4 regions of the Virgibacillus dakarensis genome follow, and region 3 is predicted to be linked to each of the others. Evidence: riboswitches for the same ligand, from Rfam matches in the RefSeq annotation. Region 3 holds a riboswitch; each other region holds the start of a gene.
What was found. A riboswitch is a leader RNA that binds a small molecule or an ion and turns the genes downstream of it on or off. The one in region 3 is predicted to bind thiamine pyrophosphate.
Positions count from the first base shown of each region.

Region 1 (3,481 bases), on a different contig from region 3:
GGCTGGCGGCGATTGCGATGTACAGTCAAGGCTCGTTTGCTGATGTAGAGACGATTCTCCCGCATATGATACTGGATTTGCTGCCGCCTTGGATTGCCGGTTTGTTGTTATCCGGAATTATGGCAGCAATTATTACAACGGCAAATTCTCAGTTAATGGTTGTTACCAGTTCGGTTAGTGAGGATATTATTCATAAGACACTCGGCATGAACTTGACGGATAAGCAATTATTATCATTGTCTCGGATTATTGTATTGGTTTCAGGGATTATCGGTATGCTTATTGCCCTAACCTCTGATTCTCTGGTCTATCTAGTTGTCAGCTGGGCGTGGGCTGGTGTCGGTTGTACCTTATCCCCGGCGATCCTGATGACGTTTTTCTGGAAGCGCTATTCCGGTATCGGGGTTGTAGCAACGATTATTTCTGGGTTTGTTTTTACCGTGTTGTGGATTAGCACACCGTTAGATGGTATCATTACATCCCGGTTCTCTACTTTTTTCATTGCAGCATTGTTCGGAATCGTATTCAGTTTGCTGTTTCCGGATAAAAAAACTGCGGAATAGGGTTGCATCCAAATTCAATACAAATGTACGGTTGTCTTGAGGCATGTACCAATACAAGTACAGTTTTCGTCGCATAGGATACAGTATAAATCAAAACAAGTCTTGTGGAAGATTTACAACAACAACCCATGAACCTTGGGAAAGCCAACTTATCACTGGCTTTCCCAATTTTTTGTCTAAATGGTATAGTGTAGTATAACGAAAGGAGCCGATAGACATGAAGGTAGCATTATCATTTAGTGGCGGGAAAGATAGCTGTTTAGCACTATACCGTCTAGAGCAGCAGGGTTATCATGTTGTCAGCCTTATTACTACGATATGGAAGGAAAAACAAGAAACTGTCGCACACGGGGAGAAGCTTGAGCGGATCAAAAAGCAGGCTGAGCGGATTGGGATTCCAGTTCATTTTATTGAAACAGACTTTGCAGGGTATACAGAAGATTTTGTTCGCACACTAAAGGACCTAAAAACGAAATACGAGATTGATAGTGTCGCATTTGGTGATATTTACTTAGAAGGGCACCGTGAATGGGGAGAGCAGGTAGCCGAAAAAGCAGACGTAGCACCAATCTATCCGTTGTGGACAGAAAAACATAAGGTGTTGGATCTATTAAGGGAATTCGTAGCGTTGAAATTTCAGGCGCGTGTTATCAAAGTAGATAATACAAAGCTTCCGGAAAACTGGGTTGGTCGTCTTGTAGATGAATCATTTATCGCTGATATCAGTGGAAAGGATGTTTGCCCGTTAGGTGAATCTGGTGAATATCATACTACTGTATTTGATGGGCCCATATTTAGGAGGCAGGTTTAAATATCAAATTCAAAATTCCAACCTTGCAAACGATACCGTAATGTAGTACCTTTGAACATGTAAGATAAAAATGAAATAGATTTTGTGGGGGGACCAGTTGATGCTGGTTGAGATTGTATCCGATAGATACTGACCCTTGGAACCTGATCTGGCTGAAACCAGCGTAGGGAACATGTTGAACAGGAAAGATAAACTATCTTTTTCGCACACACCCCAGGTTTAAAAATGGCGGTGTTTTTTTATTGCAATTTCCGCAGCCCTTTCGCCGATCATTTTCCTAAACAAAACTACCATCACATGGAGGATAAGAAATGAAGAAGCTTTTATTTTTACTTATCATGATTACCGTTCTTACTGCATGTAACAGTAACAACGGATCCAAAAGCACGGAACAGGATCAACAGGATAGGGACGGTATGCAGAAAGTAAAGCTTGTCCTGGATTGGACACCAAATACGAATCATACTGGCCTTTATGTTGCACAAAAAAAGGGATACTTTCATGACGAGGGACTGGATGTGGAAATCATAATGCCGGGAGAGGTTGGGGCTGATCAGCTTGTCGCATCAGGAAAAGCCGATTTTGGTGTTAGCTACCAAGAAAGTATTACGGAAGCACGTGTGCAAGGTGTGCCGGTTGTCTCCATTGCAGCGGTGATCCAGCATAATACATCCGGTTTTGCCTCACCAAAGGAAAAAGCCATCACATCACCGAAGGATTTTGTCGGAAAAACGTATGGTGGCTGGGGAGCACCAGTTGAGAAGGCTGTCCTAGCATCCCTTATGAAACAAGAAAATGCTTCCGTTGATAAGGTGAATATTGTCAATATGGGGAACACCGACTTCTTTACGGCAGTAAAGCGTGATATTGATTTTGCCTGGATTTATTATGGCTGGACAGGCGTAGAGGCCGAGTTGCGTGGTGAGAAATTAAATATGTTGTATCTGACCGATTACTCGAAAAGACTTGATTATTATACACCGGTTCTTACTGCGAATGAGAACACGATTAAGGAAAACCCGAAAACAGTTAAGAAGTTTTTGGCAGCCGTTTCAAAAGGGTATGAATTTGCCATTGATAATCCTGAAGATGCGGCTACTATTTTGCTAGATGAAGTTCCAGATCTTGATGCAGAACTGGTAAAGGCTAGTCAGGAATGGCTCTCACCAAAATATCAGGATGATGCCACACGCTGGGGTGAACAGAAACTGGAAGTCTGGGATAATTATGCAAGCTGGATGTACGACAATCATTTATTAGAAAAACAGCTAGATAGCAAGAAAGCTTTTACCAATGAATTTTTACCAAAAAAATAGGAGGGGCTTCAAGTGGCAAATGCTTTAGTAAGTATTCAAATTATCCCAAAGACGAAAAACGGAGAAGATACGATTCCATATGTAGATGCTGCAATAGAGGTTATCGATCAGTCTGGAGTGAAATATGAAGTGCATCCGCTCGAAACAACGATGGAAGGAGATTTGCCGGAATTGCTGTCAATTATTGAAAAAATGAATACCAGAATGACCGAGCTGGGGTGTGAAAGTATTATTTCACAGGTAAAAGTATTTCATAAACCGGATGGAGCCTCGATGTCAGAACTGACGGAGAAATATCGCTAATGAAAGGGATCATGGAAAAAGGCTGGAAACCCGTTGTGGTTCTCCTCCTTTTATTCGGTATTTGGGAGCTTTCCAGTAAACTGTTTGACATACCGGATTGGCTCCTGCCTGCACCGTCGCAAATTGGCAAAACAGGAATAGAAGCCTGGCCAATGTATCAGCATCATTTAATCTCAACCATTACTTTATCGATTATGGGCTTTTTGATTGGTGCAAGCATCGGGATTTTGGTTGCTGTTTGTCTGCATCTTATTCCATTTGTTCGGGAAGCATTTTTTCCTTTGATGATTTTATCACAAAATATCCCGATTATTGTGCTGGCACCGCTTTTAGTGATCTGGTTTGGATTTGGGATGCTGCCCAAAATTATCATCATCACATTGGTTTGTTTCTTTCCAATCGCTGTTGCAGCATTGGATGGGTTTCGGCAAACCGATCGTGATTTGATTCATTATATGCAAATGGCCGGGGCAAATAAAAGGCAGATT
Region 1 is NZ_LT732553.1:322,048-325,528, forward strand. It holds gene CZ382_RS01645 (sodium/proline symporter) at 1-563, shown strand, start outside; gene CZ382_RS01650 (Dph6-related ATP pyrophosphatase) at 781-1,374, shown strand; TPP riboswitch at 1,451-1,561, shown strand; gene CZ382_RS01655 (ABC transporter substrate-binding protein) at 1,686-2,690, shown strand; gene CZ382_RS01660 (thiamine-binding protein) at 2,703-2,993, shown strand; gene CZ382_RS01665 (ABC transporter permease) at 2,993-3,481, shown strand, end outside.
Region 1: another riboswitch for thiamine pyrophosphate. It lies ahead of CZ382_RS01655 (ABC transporter substrate-binding protein); the one in region 3 lies ahead of tenA (thiaminase II).

Region 2 (3,481 bases), 100 kb from region 3:
CTGACTCACAGTGACGGAAGCCTTTCTCCAAAGCAATTTCCTTTAGCTCGGCAAACTCATCCGGGTGGTAATAGCGCTCTACCTTCAAGTGTTTTTTCGTTGGCTGTAAGTATTGCCCGATTGTCATAATGTCCACATCGTGTGCCAAGAGATCATCCATAGCCTGAATAATTTCTTCTTTTTCTTCTCCAAGCCCCACCATAATACTTGATTTCGTTGGTGTGTTTGGGGCAATCTCTTTAACACGCTGCAGCAATTGCAGGGAACGATCATACATCGCCCGTGCGCGGACACGCTTCGTTAATCGGCGTACGGTTTCAATGTTATGGTTAAAAATATCCGGCTTACTATCCATTAATGTATGAAGGCTATCATAATCACCCTTCATATCGGATGGAAGGATTTCAATGGTACAGCCAGGGTTCTCCCGGCGAATGGCTCGAACCGTTTCAGCAAATACGGCTGCCCCACCATCATTCAAATCATCCCGCGCTACTGCTGTAACTACCACATGCTTTAATCCCATAATAGCCACGGATTCAGCGACCCGTGCAGGTTCCCCCCAATCAAGCTCATTAGGTAACCCGGTTTTTACTGCACAAAAGCGGCAGCCGCGTGTACACGTATCCCCTAAAATCATAAATGTTGCCGTTTTACGCTCACTCCAGCATTCGTGGATATTCGGGCAGCGGGCTTCTTCGCAAACGGTGTTTAACTTTTTATCGCGCATTAACTTTTTAAGGCCTCGATAGGATTGGTTTGTATTGATTTTTGTTTTCAGCCATTCCGGTTTTCGTATGTATTCTTCTTGTTTAGCCATTTTACACGCTCCTTAATTGATGTTTGAAGTTCCATTCGTTTGTGTTGTATTTCTTCTCAGCAAGCTGGTATACTTCATCCCATTGCTCATTGGTTAATGCAAATGGAAATAGTTCTATGTCTACTCCTGTTTCAAATCCTGTTTTAAACGCGTCTTTCATGGTGTCAATTGAAATAGGTACATTAGACTCTTGACTGATCGTTGTTGCTTTCTTATCAAATGCCCTTCTGTTTCTTTCCCGTAGTTCTTCGCTCGGAAAACGGAACAGATCGAAAAGCATGATTTTATCAATCGATCGTGGTATCGACCCGTGCTGCAGCAGTACTCCTTTTTGACGAGTTTGTGCATTTCCAGATATTTTCTTTCCATTCACCATTAATTCATATAATGCAGGTTTTTCAAAGCATACGGCAGAACGGCTCTTGTTTGATTTCGTTGTTTCCGCATAATTTACTGTAATCCCGAGCTTTTCATACCCTGCAAAAATCCCCTTCGATAGTATGTAATAAGCTTCTCCAACTGAAGCCGGGATATAGGGCTTATCTTCCGCAATAATGATGCTGTAAGTTAGCTCATCATCATGCAAAACAGCGCTTCCTCCAGTCAACCGTCGAACGAGTGGAACCTGATAACGATCTAATGCTGGTAAATCAATTGCTTTATCAACATTCTGAAAATAGCCAACGGACAGGCTTGGTGCAGACCATTGATAGAAACGTAAAATTGGAGGTGTTTTCCCCTCACTATGCCAATGAAGCAACAACTCATCCAACGCCATATTCACTATGGCATCGTGTATCCCAGTATCGATAAATCCCCATTCATCACGCACATGTATCGCCTCCTCGTTTTGTTATGTTATGTCCTGAAATACGTGGAAGGGTGATAAAAAAACAAAAACCGCTCCCCAGTGGAATGCAGCTTTGGTTGTATGTACAATTAGTTCCATGTTACATACAGCTACACTTCCCCACGCTGGTATTACCTAGATCGGGTGCAAAGGGTCAGAACGAAAATGTTCTTCTCAGCTCTTGAAAGCTCCCCTAGTGAATTTGTTGATATTTTTTAAACTATTTATATGGTAAAGGGATTCATACAGATTGTAAAGCAAATTGGAAATTTTAGCTGTTTGGATTACCTTCTTACGGTATAATAAAAGTTAACGATTCCAGGATTAACAACCTTTGATCAAAGACATGTCTTTAAAAAGCACAGATGAACAGGAAAGAAGAATTGTCACCTGATAAAGTTGCATTAAGAAAGGAGAGAACGATTATGGAAGGGTTGCAGCGAATGATTGCCAGCATTGATTACATTGAGAAAAATTTAGACGCTGACCTCCCTATTGAACATGTGGCAATGGTTGCATGTATGTCTAGATTTCATTTTCAGCGAATGTTTCATATGTTGACGGGTGTAACCGTTGCTGATTATATCAGACGCCGAAGATTAACCTTGGCTGCTCAGGAATTAACGCATTCGAAAAGCAAAGTAATTGAGATTGCGTATAAGTATGGCTACGAGACTCCGGAGTCATTTTCCAAGGCGTTTCGTAAACTGCATGGTTTAAGTCCATCAGCCGCACGCCGTTACAATCAATCGTTGAAGGCATTCCCTCGTCTCTCTTTTCAAATTCAATTAAAGGGTGATGAAGAAATGAATTACAGAATTGTTGAGAAGGAAGCGTTTCGGGTTGTTGGAAAAGGAATACGTACGGCAACAATTGATGGTCAAAACCATCGTGATATTCCAGCTTTTTGGGATGAATCGAACAGGAACGGATTTACGGAGAAGCTCGTAAACGATTGTGGTTCAATGGGATTACTTGGTGTATGTATGGAATTTGATAAACAGCAAGAAGAATTAACTTATTTTATTTGTGCTGAACGGAGTAATCAAGCGGTTCCTTCCGATTGGGAGGAAAAGGAGATTCCGGCATCAACGTGGGCGGTTTTCCAGGCGATCGGTCCGGTGCCGCATGCGATTGAAAAGATATGGGATCGTATTTTTTCCGAATGGTTTCCCTCAACCGGGTATGAGCATGTTGATGCACCGGAAATAGAAGCTTACCCGCCAAATGGCGATGTAACGGCTGAGGATCATTGTTGTGAAATTTGGATTCCAATTGTGAAGAAGTGATGTTTATTAATAGCAGACACTCAAACGAAAGTCTGAATGTCTGCTATATATCGCAGTTTTATCTCAGCCAATAATGAATCTGATAATTGTCTTCTCAAATCCATGCAATAATTCGAATAATTTGTTTTTCTCCCAAACCAAATGTAGTATATAAGAAATTCATCATATGCTAGATTAGAAGAATGGGCGGCTAGAGAGGGGAAGGACAGCATTGGACAAAATAGTAGATATACAGAATATTTCATGGAAAAGGCACGGGGAAACGATTATATCGGATATCAGTTGGGGGGTCTCAAGAGGGGAACACTGGGCAATTCTTGGACTGAATGGTTCTGGAAAAACGACATTATTAAATATGATAAACGGCTACATTTGGCCGACGACGGGAAAGGTTAGTGTATTGGGGAAACCGTTTGGACAAACTGATATTCGGGAATTACGGAAATCAATTGGCTGGGTCAGTTCCTCCCTTCAAGAAAGAATGAAGGGGCTAGAGACCGTCGAAGATATAATCGTTAGCGG
Region 2 is NZ_LT732554.1:160,390-163,870, reverse strand. It holds gene lipA (lipoyl synthase) at 1-820, opposite strand, end outside; gene CZ382_RS10365 (lipoate--protein ligase family protein) at 822-1,652, opposite strand; TPP riboswitch at 1,771-1,875, opposite strand; gene CZ382_RS10360 (AraC family transcriptional regulator) at 2,036-2,959, shown strand; gene CZ382_RS10355 (ABC transporter ATP-binding protein) at 3,171-3,481, shown strand, end outside.
Region 2: another riboswitch for thiamine pyrophosphate. It lies ahead of CZ382_RS10365 (lipoate--protein ligase family protein); the one in region 3 lies ahead of tenA (thiaminase II).

Region 3 (3,481 bases):
AAAAAGGTTCCAGGCCCGCTTACATCAGGTAAGCAGGCAGCATATTCTGCCGCTGCCCCGTAAAATGACAATGCCGTGTTTATTTGTTGTTTCAACGGCTGGTCTGTTGTCAGGCACGCTGCCAGAATAGAGCCAAGTAAACATCCAGCCCCCGTAATTTTAGTGAGAAATGGGTGTCCAGTCGTGTTTTCGCCCAAATCGTTACCGATACAAAACATATCCACTTTACCCGTTACAACCGCTGCTGTATCATAGATAGCGGCAACTTTTTCGGCAACCTCTGCACTATTCCCTTCACCAACAGAGTCCGGGCCTTTCGTTTCCCAGGGAATTCCGGCAAGATAAGCCATCTCCCCAGCATTACCTTTGATGACAGCTGGTTTGACTTCATGAAGAACCTGTTTTACAGCAGTATCCCGAAATGGTGTTGACGCGACACCGACTGGATCAAGTACTACCGGTATTCCTTTTTCATTAGCAGCCTTACCAGCGGCAATCATAGCCTTTACTTCCAACGGTGTAATGGTGCCAATGTTAATAAGTAACCCATTTGCATTCATCGCCATGTCATATGCTTCTTCTACAGCATTTGCCATCGCTGGAATACCGCCAAAGGATAATAAACCGTTAGCGGTAAAGTTCATAACAACCTGGTTTGTTAAATGGTGGATCAGTGGGCTCTTTTCCCTGACTTCCCGAATGACGTTTCTGTTCATTGCTTTACCTCCTCGGGCCGTGTTGCCCAGTGATTTGTTGGACCATTGCCTTTGCCGATGGAAAAGGAATGACGGATTGCGGCGGTTACATAGTCTTTTGCCTGTTTTACTGCTGCAGGCAATGGTATTCCTTTGCTTAATAAAGCTGTTATGGCTGCGGAATAGGTACAGCCTGTTCCGTGTGTGTTGTTTGTATCAATTCGTTCTGAGGAAAAACGGTGCATCTTGTTTCCGTCATATAAAATGTCAATTGCCTTACCATCAAGATGACCACCTTTAACAAGGGCTGCACCAGCACCATGCTTAACTACAATTTGTTCGGCAGCCTGCTGTAAATCATTCACGGTCTTAATAGATTCCCCTGTGATGTATTCTGCTTCCGGAACATTCGGGGTAACCAGTGCAGCGAGCGGCAGAAGCTGTTCACGTAAAAAGTTTCTGGCTTCTTCAGCAATTAACGAATCACCGCTTGTCGCGACCATTACCGGATCCATGATATATGGCACGTTTAAGGGTGTGATTTTTTGAACGATGACTTCCATCATGTCAATATTGGCTATCATCCCTGTCTTATACGCTTGAAAGGGTATATCAGAAATAACAGAATCCAGCTGTTTTTCTATCATGTTAATCGGGATATGATGAACGTCTTGGACACCGGTTGTGTTCTGAGCTACAACCGATGTAATGATAGACATTCCATAACACGTAAATTCCTGAAACGTTTTTAAATCAGCCTGGATGCCAGCACCGCCACTTGGATCCGTCCCAGCAATGGTTAAGGCGCATGGTATTTGGTTCATCGGCTTCCCACCAGCTTTGCATCAGGCCATTCTTCACGGGTGTAAGCCATTTCCCAAAAAGACCATTCCAGTTGACAGCTTTTACGGAAAGCTTCCTTCATACGTGTTTGTTCCGTTATAGAGGCTTCCATGGCTAGTTCATCCAAACGATTACGCATTGTCGTCGTAATTTTTTCCACACTTTCGTCCGCATAGAAACGAATCCACTTATAAAAGGGATGATTATCTGCTGGTTTGTACGTTTTCATCAATTCCTTCCCGATTTCCAAATAAGTCCAAGGGCAAGGAAGCAGTGCACAAATTATTTCTGCCAGCGTACCCGTCTGTGCATGATACATCATATGTTTAACGTAATGATCAGCAGTAGGTGGCAAGGCATATCCTTGAAGTTCATCATAGTTAACCCCGATTGATTCGCAAAAGTTGTGGTGTGGATGGACTTCACTGTGCAAAACAAATTGAATTTGGTCGTTAAAAAAGGCCATATCCCTCCGATCATTGGATTTGGAAATTGCCATTCCGTATATTTTTATAAATGCATTAAGGTATTCAAAGTCTGCTTTAATGTAATGTTCCAATGCTTCTTTTGGGACATTTCCTTTACCGATTCCCTGTACAAACGGATGGGTAAATATTGCTTGAAAAATATCACTGTTTTCGTCCCTGAGATCTTGAGAAAAAGTCATGATTATGCCTCCCTGGATTTTAGGAAGCTACTAGAGGCTAGAAAGGAAGAATCATAGAAAGGTATTTACGTCCTCGACTACTTCCCTCCGCTGGTATTAACCAGATCAGGTTCCAAGGGACTAAGAATCATTTTCTTTTCTCAGCCATATAGGCGCCCCTAGCAGTTCCGATATATTAAATATTTTGTAATAAACTACGTTGTTTCAATCGTATCACTATTAGCCAACCGATTAATGCTCCTGCTCCACTGCTGGCAAGAAATGATGGGAAGAAAAATAATGCTCCAACTGAATTTCCCATTAAAAGGTTAGCCAACGGTACAGCGAATAAAGAGCCTAAAACTCCGGTTCCAATGAATTCGCCAAGTGCAGCATATATTTTTTTGCCAAAGCTTTTGTACAGATATCCTGCCAAAAAAGCGCCAATCATTCCGCCGGGAAATGCAAGGATTGTGCCAAACCCAAGCAAATTACGGAGTAGCCCAATCATAAAGGCAATTATAACGGCAGGAGCTGGACCAAGCATCACTGCTGCCATGACGTTGACCGTATGTTGTACAGGGTAGGCTTTTGCAATACCTGCAGGAAACCATAGGATTTGTGCCCCAATCGTTCCTATGGCTACAAATACAGCCATCGTCGTTAATAAACGTGTCCGATTCATTTATTTCCTCCTTTCCGTTATAATATGAAAAAGCTAGGTCCATGGATAAAGGACCTAGCTTTTTAAAGGGAAAAGTTTATGTGTGATGATCACAGACTACTTCCCTCCGCTGGTATTAACCAGATCAGGTCCATAAGAGTCGGAAAGCTAATCCGGCTTCCCTCTCAGCTCACGGTTTCTGAGCACCCCTAGTAGTGGAATTACTATGAAACTTGCTTGTTATCGTAATCATAACAAAAGAATCTCAGTCTGTCACCTACTAATTTTAAAAAATATTGTTGTTTAATCAATACCTCGCATGAATTGATGAATTTTTTTCGATGACAAAAATAGAAGTAAACCAAGTAAAATAGAAATGCCACCGATTACCCCAAAATACAAAATTTCTGTATCAAACGAATATAATTTTACGACTTGCGCATTAATTGCTTGTGCCGATGCATTAGACAGGAACCATAGACCCATCGTTTGTGCTGAAAAGGCAGCAGGTGCAAGCTTTGTTGTTGCGGATAATCCGACAGGTGATAAACATAGTTCACCTAAAACAACCAGGAAGAAGCTAAGCACGAGCCATAATGGATTAACGAGTGTATCTGTGCCGTTAACAATCGC
Region 3 is NZ_LT732554.1:264,986-268,466, reverse strand. It holds gene thiM (hydroxyethylthiazole kinase) at 1-716, opposite strand, end outside; gene thiD (bifunctional hydroxymethylpyrimidine kinase/phosphomethylpyrimidine kinase) at 713-1,519, opposite strand; gene tenA (thiaminase II) at 1,516-2,205, opposite strand; TPP riboswitch at 2,271-2,375, opposite strand; gene thiW (energy coupling factor transporter S component ThiW) at 2,381-2,869, opposite strand; TPP riboswitch at 2,954-3,069, opposite strand; gene CZ382_RS10840 (peptide MFS transporter) at 3,152-3,481, opposite strand, start outside.

Region 4 (3,481 bases), 1.8 Mb from region 3:
TGCACCAAAACTGGAGTTCCGCGTATTACCTCGACATATATACTCGATATCCCATAAATTAACTTGTTTTTCGAAATCCGTCCCAACCCAAAAATAGCCCCCAGAATAAAGCCAATAAATAACCCTAGCACTGAAATAAGGAGGGTGTAATATAAACCCGTTGCTAGTTGTGGTAAAAAATCGATAACTCCTGCCCAATTAAATCGTCCTAACATCTTTCACCTCTCCTATTATATGAAGTAAAAAAGGGTGTAACGATTGGATGGTTACACCCGATAAAGCAGCCTGCAGAGTTCAGTTATTCAGGCTTTTCACCAAACCACTTTTCATGGATTTCATCGTATTTACCATTCTCCTTCAGTGTTGCCAATGCCTCATTAATGGCTTTAACCAATGCGTCATTTCCTTTTGCAATGGCAATACCATAATCCTCAGCCTGATACAAATCGCCAACCATTTTCAGACTGTCTTCACCTTTTGTTTTAATATAATAGGCAACATTTGGTGCGTCATACAAAATTGCATCCGCGCTGCCGTTTTCAACTGCCAGATAAGCCTGGTCAAGCTGTTCGTACTGATTAGCTTCAGCGCCATCAATATTTTTCTCAATATAGGCAGCACTTGTAGAACCTAGACGTGTAGCAATTGTCTTTCCTTCCAGATCCTCAATACCTTTGATCGAGTCATTGTCAACCGCCACGCCAATGCGTAAACCTGACTGATAGTAAGCGTCACTGTAATCGATTTTCTTTGCCCGATCCTCGGTAATGCTGATCCCGGCAATAGCGATATCAAATTGACCTGTTTGCAGACCGGGGATAATTCCATCAAAGTTCGTTGTTTCTAAATTAATCTTAAACCCTGCCTCAGCCGCTATTGCTTTTATCAACTCAATGTCAAACCCGACATATTCACCGTCTTCTTTAAACTCAAACGGTACAAACGATGTATCACTTACAACGGTATATTCGTCTTTCAAATCACCGCTGCCATTTTGGGCATCTCCATCCGCTTCTTTGTCAGATCCACATGCAGAAAGTCCGATTACGATAATAAATGAGAGCAAAACAGTGCTTAAAAATTTGCCATATCCTTTTTGCATTACGAAAGTCCCCCTTAAATAGTGTCGTATCTATTAACTTTAACAAAGATTCATTTTTTAGAAAAAACGGATACTTAATCATTTAAAAGGATAGATGGGCTTATATTCGGATAGTGATAATGTAATCCCGGTTATTCCTTTAATTATTACAAATACCTATTAAATACGGATGATTCTGATAGTTGCGTCTAAAAAACGGCTAAATTTGACAATCATTTATTATTTCCTTAAATGCTTACGAGGTTGAGTTGCGTAACCGTTGTCCAACGAAAAAAATAGCTGATGTATTGGCAGAAGATAAACACATTTATTAGATCACCGTATAGATCCCGGTATAGCTTTAATCCAGACTATAAGCATAACAAGTAATTCCATAAGAAACAGCCAAACACCTTTTTATGCTTGGCTGTTTTTAATGAGATTGTACTTTTCAACTAACCATACGCTGATCCTTAGCAGACTTTGCCGACGTAATTAATTGACCTGCCTTCGAAATGATTAGGACTAACACAATCGCACAGGCTATTGAAGAAGCAATATACGTGATCCCATTCATCGTCAATGAGTAAATAATTGGTGACTTCCCCGCTTCGATCGCATACTTTTTGAAAAAAATCACGCCGGCAACAAAATGCCAAAAATAGCGAGCAGCACCACCGACCAATGTCGCGATGACAATCCACATGAGTGCATTCCCTTTTCGTCCCCTTAGCAAATTCCCTTTGATTGGTCTGATGAAAAGACCGGCAAAGCCAATACATGCGAAGGCAATAAAATATTCAATAAATGCTTGTGTTGGTGTGAGAATCCATGCCTCACCGAGTGCAATCTGCAGGAGCCCCCAAAGAAATCCTGATACAAAAGCCGCAAAAAAACCCCAGCGAAAGGCAACAATAAATATTGGTACCATGGAAAAGGAAATAGATATGGACGGTCCAAAATGGAATGATGGCAATAAATCCAAAACAAATGCAAATGCCGCGAAAATGGCCACCTCAATCATCGTTTGCAAGCTTAATTTTTTCATCAAAAAATGCCTCCCTTTTTTGTTTTAACGCACCAAAAGGAAGACATAAGTGAATACAGATAAACCAGTCAAGTTACTGTTCTTTTCCATAGAAATCAGTAAACCACTGTTTTTAATCACCACATCCCTACGCTAGTACTAACTAACAGGTTCAAAGGGTCAGAACAAAACATGTTCTCTCTCAGCCTTACGCTCCCCTTGTGGTTGCGTTGTTATTTTATTATCTTTATCATAACATAAATTTAATTAAGTAGTAGAAAAGGACGTTGACTCCAGAAATTATCTTTAACATCGAATCGGAGTCATCGCTTGAAAATCAAAAGACTTGCATATTTTTCTATTGGTCACTGGACAACATTGTTTTGGCAATTGTTTCATCCAGCTCCTCAAAATCATCGTAAGAAATTGTCTTATATAACTCTTTCCTTGTTTGCATATCAGAGACACCATCTTTTTGTGTCCCCTCCTGTTTAATCAAACGAAAAATTCGTTCATAAGCCTTAGCAGCCACTCGTAAAGAAGTTACCGGATAAATAACCATGCGAAAGCCCATTTCTTCAAAGGCTTCAGCAGTAATATACGGAGTCTTGCCAAACTCCGTCATGTTGGCAAGCAGTGGTACAGCTATTTTTTTGGCAAATAAGCAAAATTCTTCATCGGTATGCAATGCTTCCGGGAAGATTCCATCAGCACCAGCTTCAATATATGCTTGTGCCCTTGTAATGGCAGCTTCCAGACCTTCTACTGCTCGTGCATCTGTACGTGCTATAACAACGAGTGACGGGGCTACCTCCTTAATCGCTTTCACCTTCTGAACCATTTCCTCTTTAGAAACAAGCTGCTTCCCATTAAGATGACCACATTTTTTCGGAAGTTGCTGGTCCTCTATTTGTACTGCCGCGACATTGGCTTCGATCATTTCCCGAGCTGTACGAGCAACATTAAGAACCCCGCCAAATCCTGTATCAATATCAACAAGCACAGGTAAATTCGTTGCCCGAACAAGATCCCTCGCTCTTTCCGCCACTTCGGTCGAGGTCACAATCCCAAGGTCTGGAAGCCCTTTGCTTGCGGTGTATGCACCTCCAGATAAATAAAGTGCCTTAAACCCAGCATTTTTCGCAACTAGTGCTGCCATTGCATCATGGGCTCCAGGGATTTGCAAAATTGATTTTTCATTGATTAGCTCCTTAAACTGGTTTGCCAGTTCTGCTTGTGAGGCCTGTTGATCCACTATCCATGCCATACACGATGTCCTCCTTTACGCGTTAACAAATAAGTCCATAAATGCATTCACTTTGATAGAATTAATTTTATCTTGATCGAAACACACTTCCTCAATTTTTTCCCGT
Region 4 is NZ_LT732554.1:2,032,632-2,036,112, reverse strand. It holds gene CZ382_RS19270 (amino acid ABC transporter permease) at 1-215, opposite strand, end outside; gene CZ382_RS19265 (transporter substrate-binding domain-containing protein) at 299-1,102, opposite strand; gene thiT (energy-coupled thiamine transporter ThiT) at 1,533-2,129, opposite strand; TPP riboswitch at 2,237-2,338, opposite strand; gene prpB (methylisocitrate lyase) at 2,467-3,375, opposite strand; gene prpD (2-methylcitrate dehydratase) at 3,391-3,481, opposite strand, start outside.
Region 4: another riboswitch for thiamine pyrophosphate. It lies ahead of thiT (energy-coupled thiamine transporter ThiT); the one in region 3 lies ahead of tenA (thiaminase II).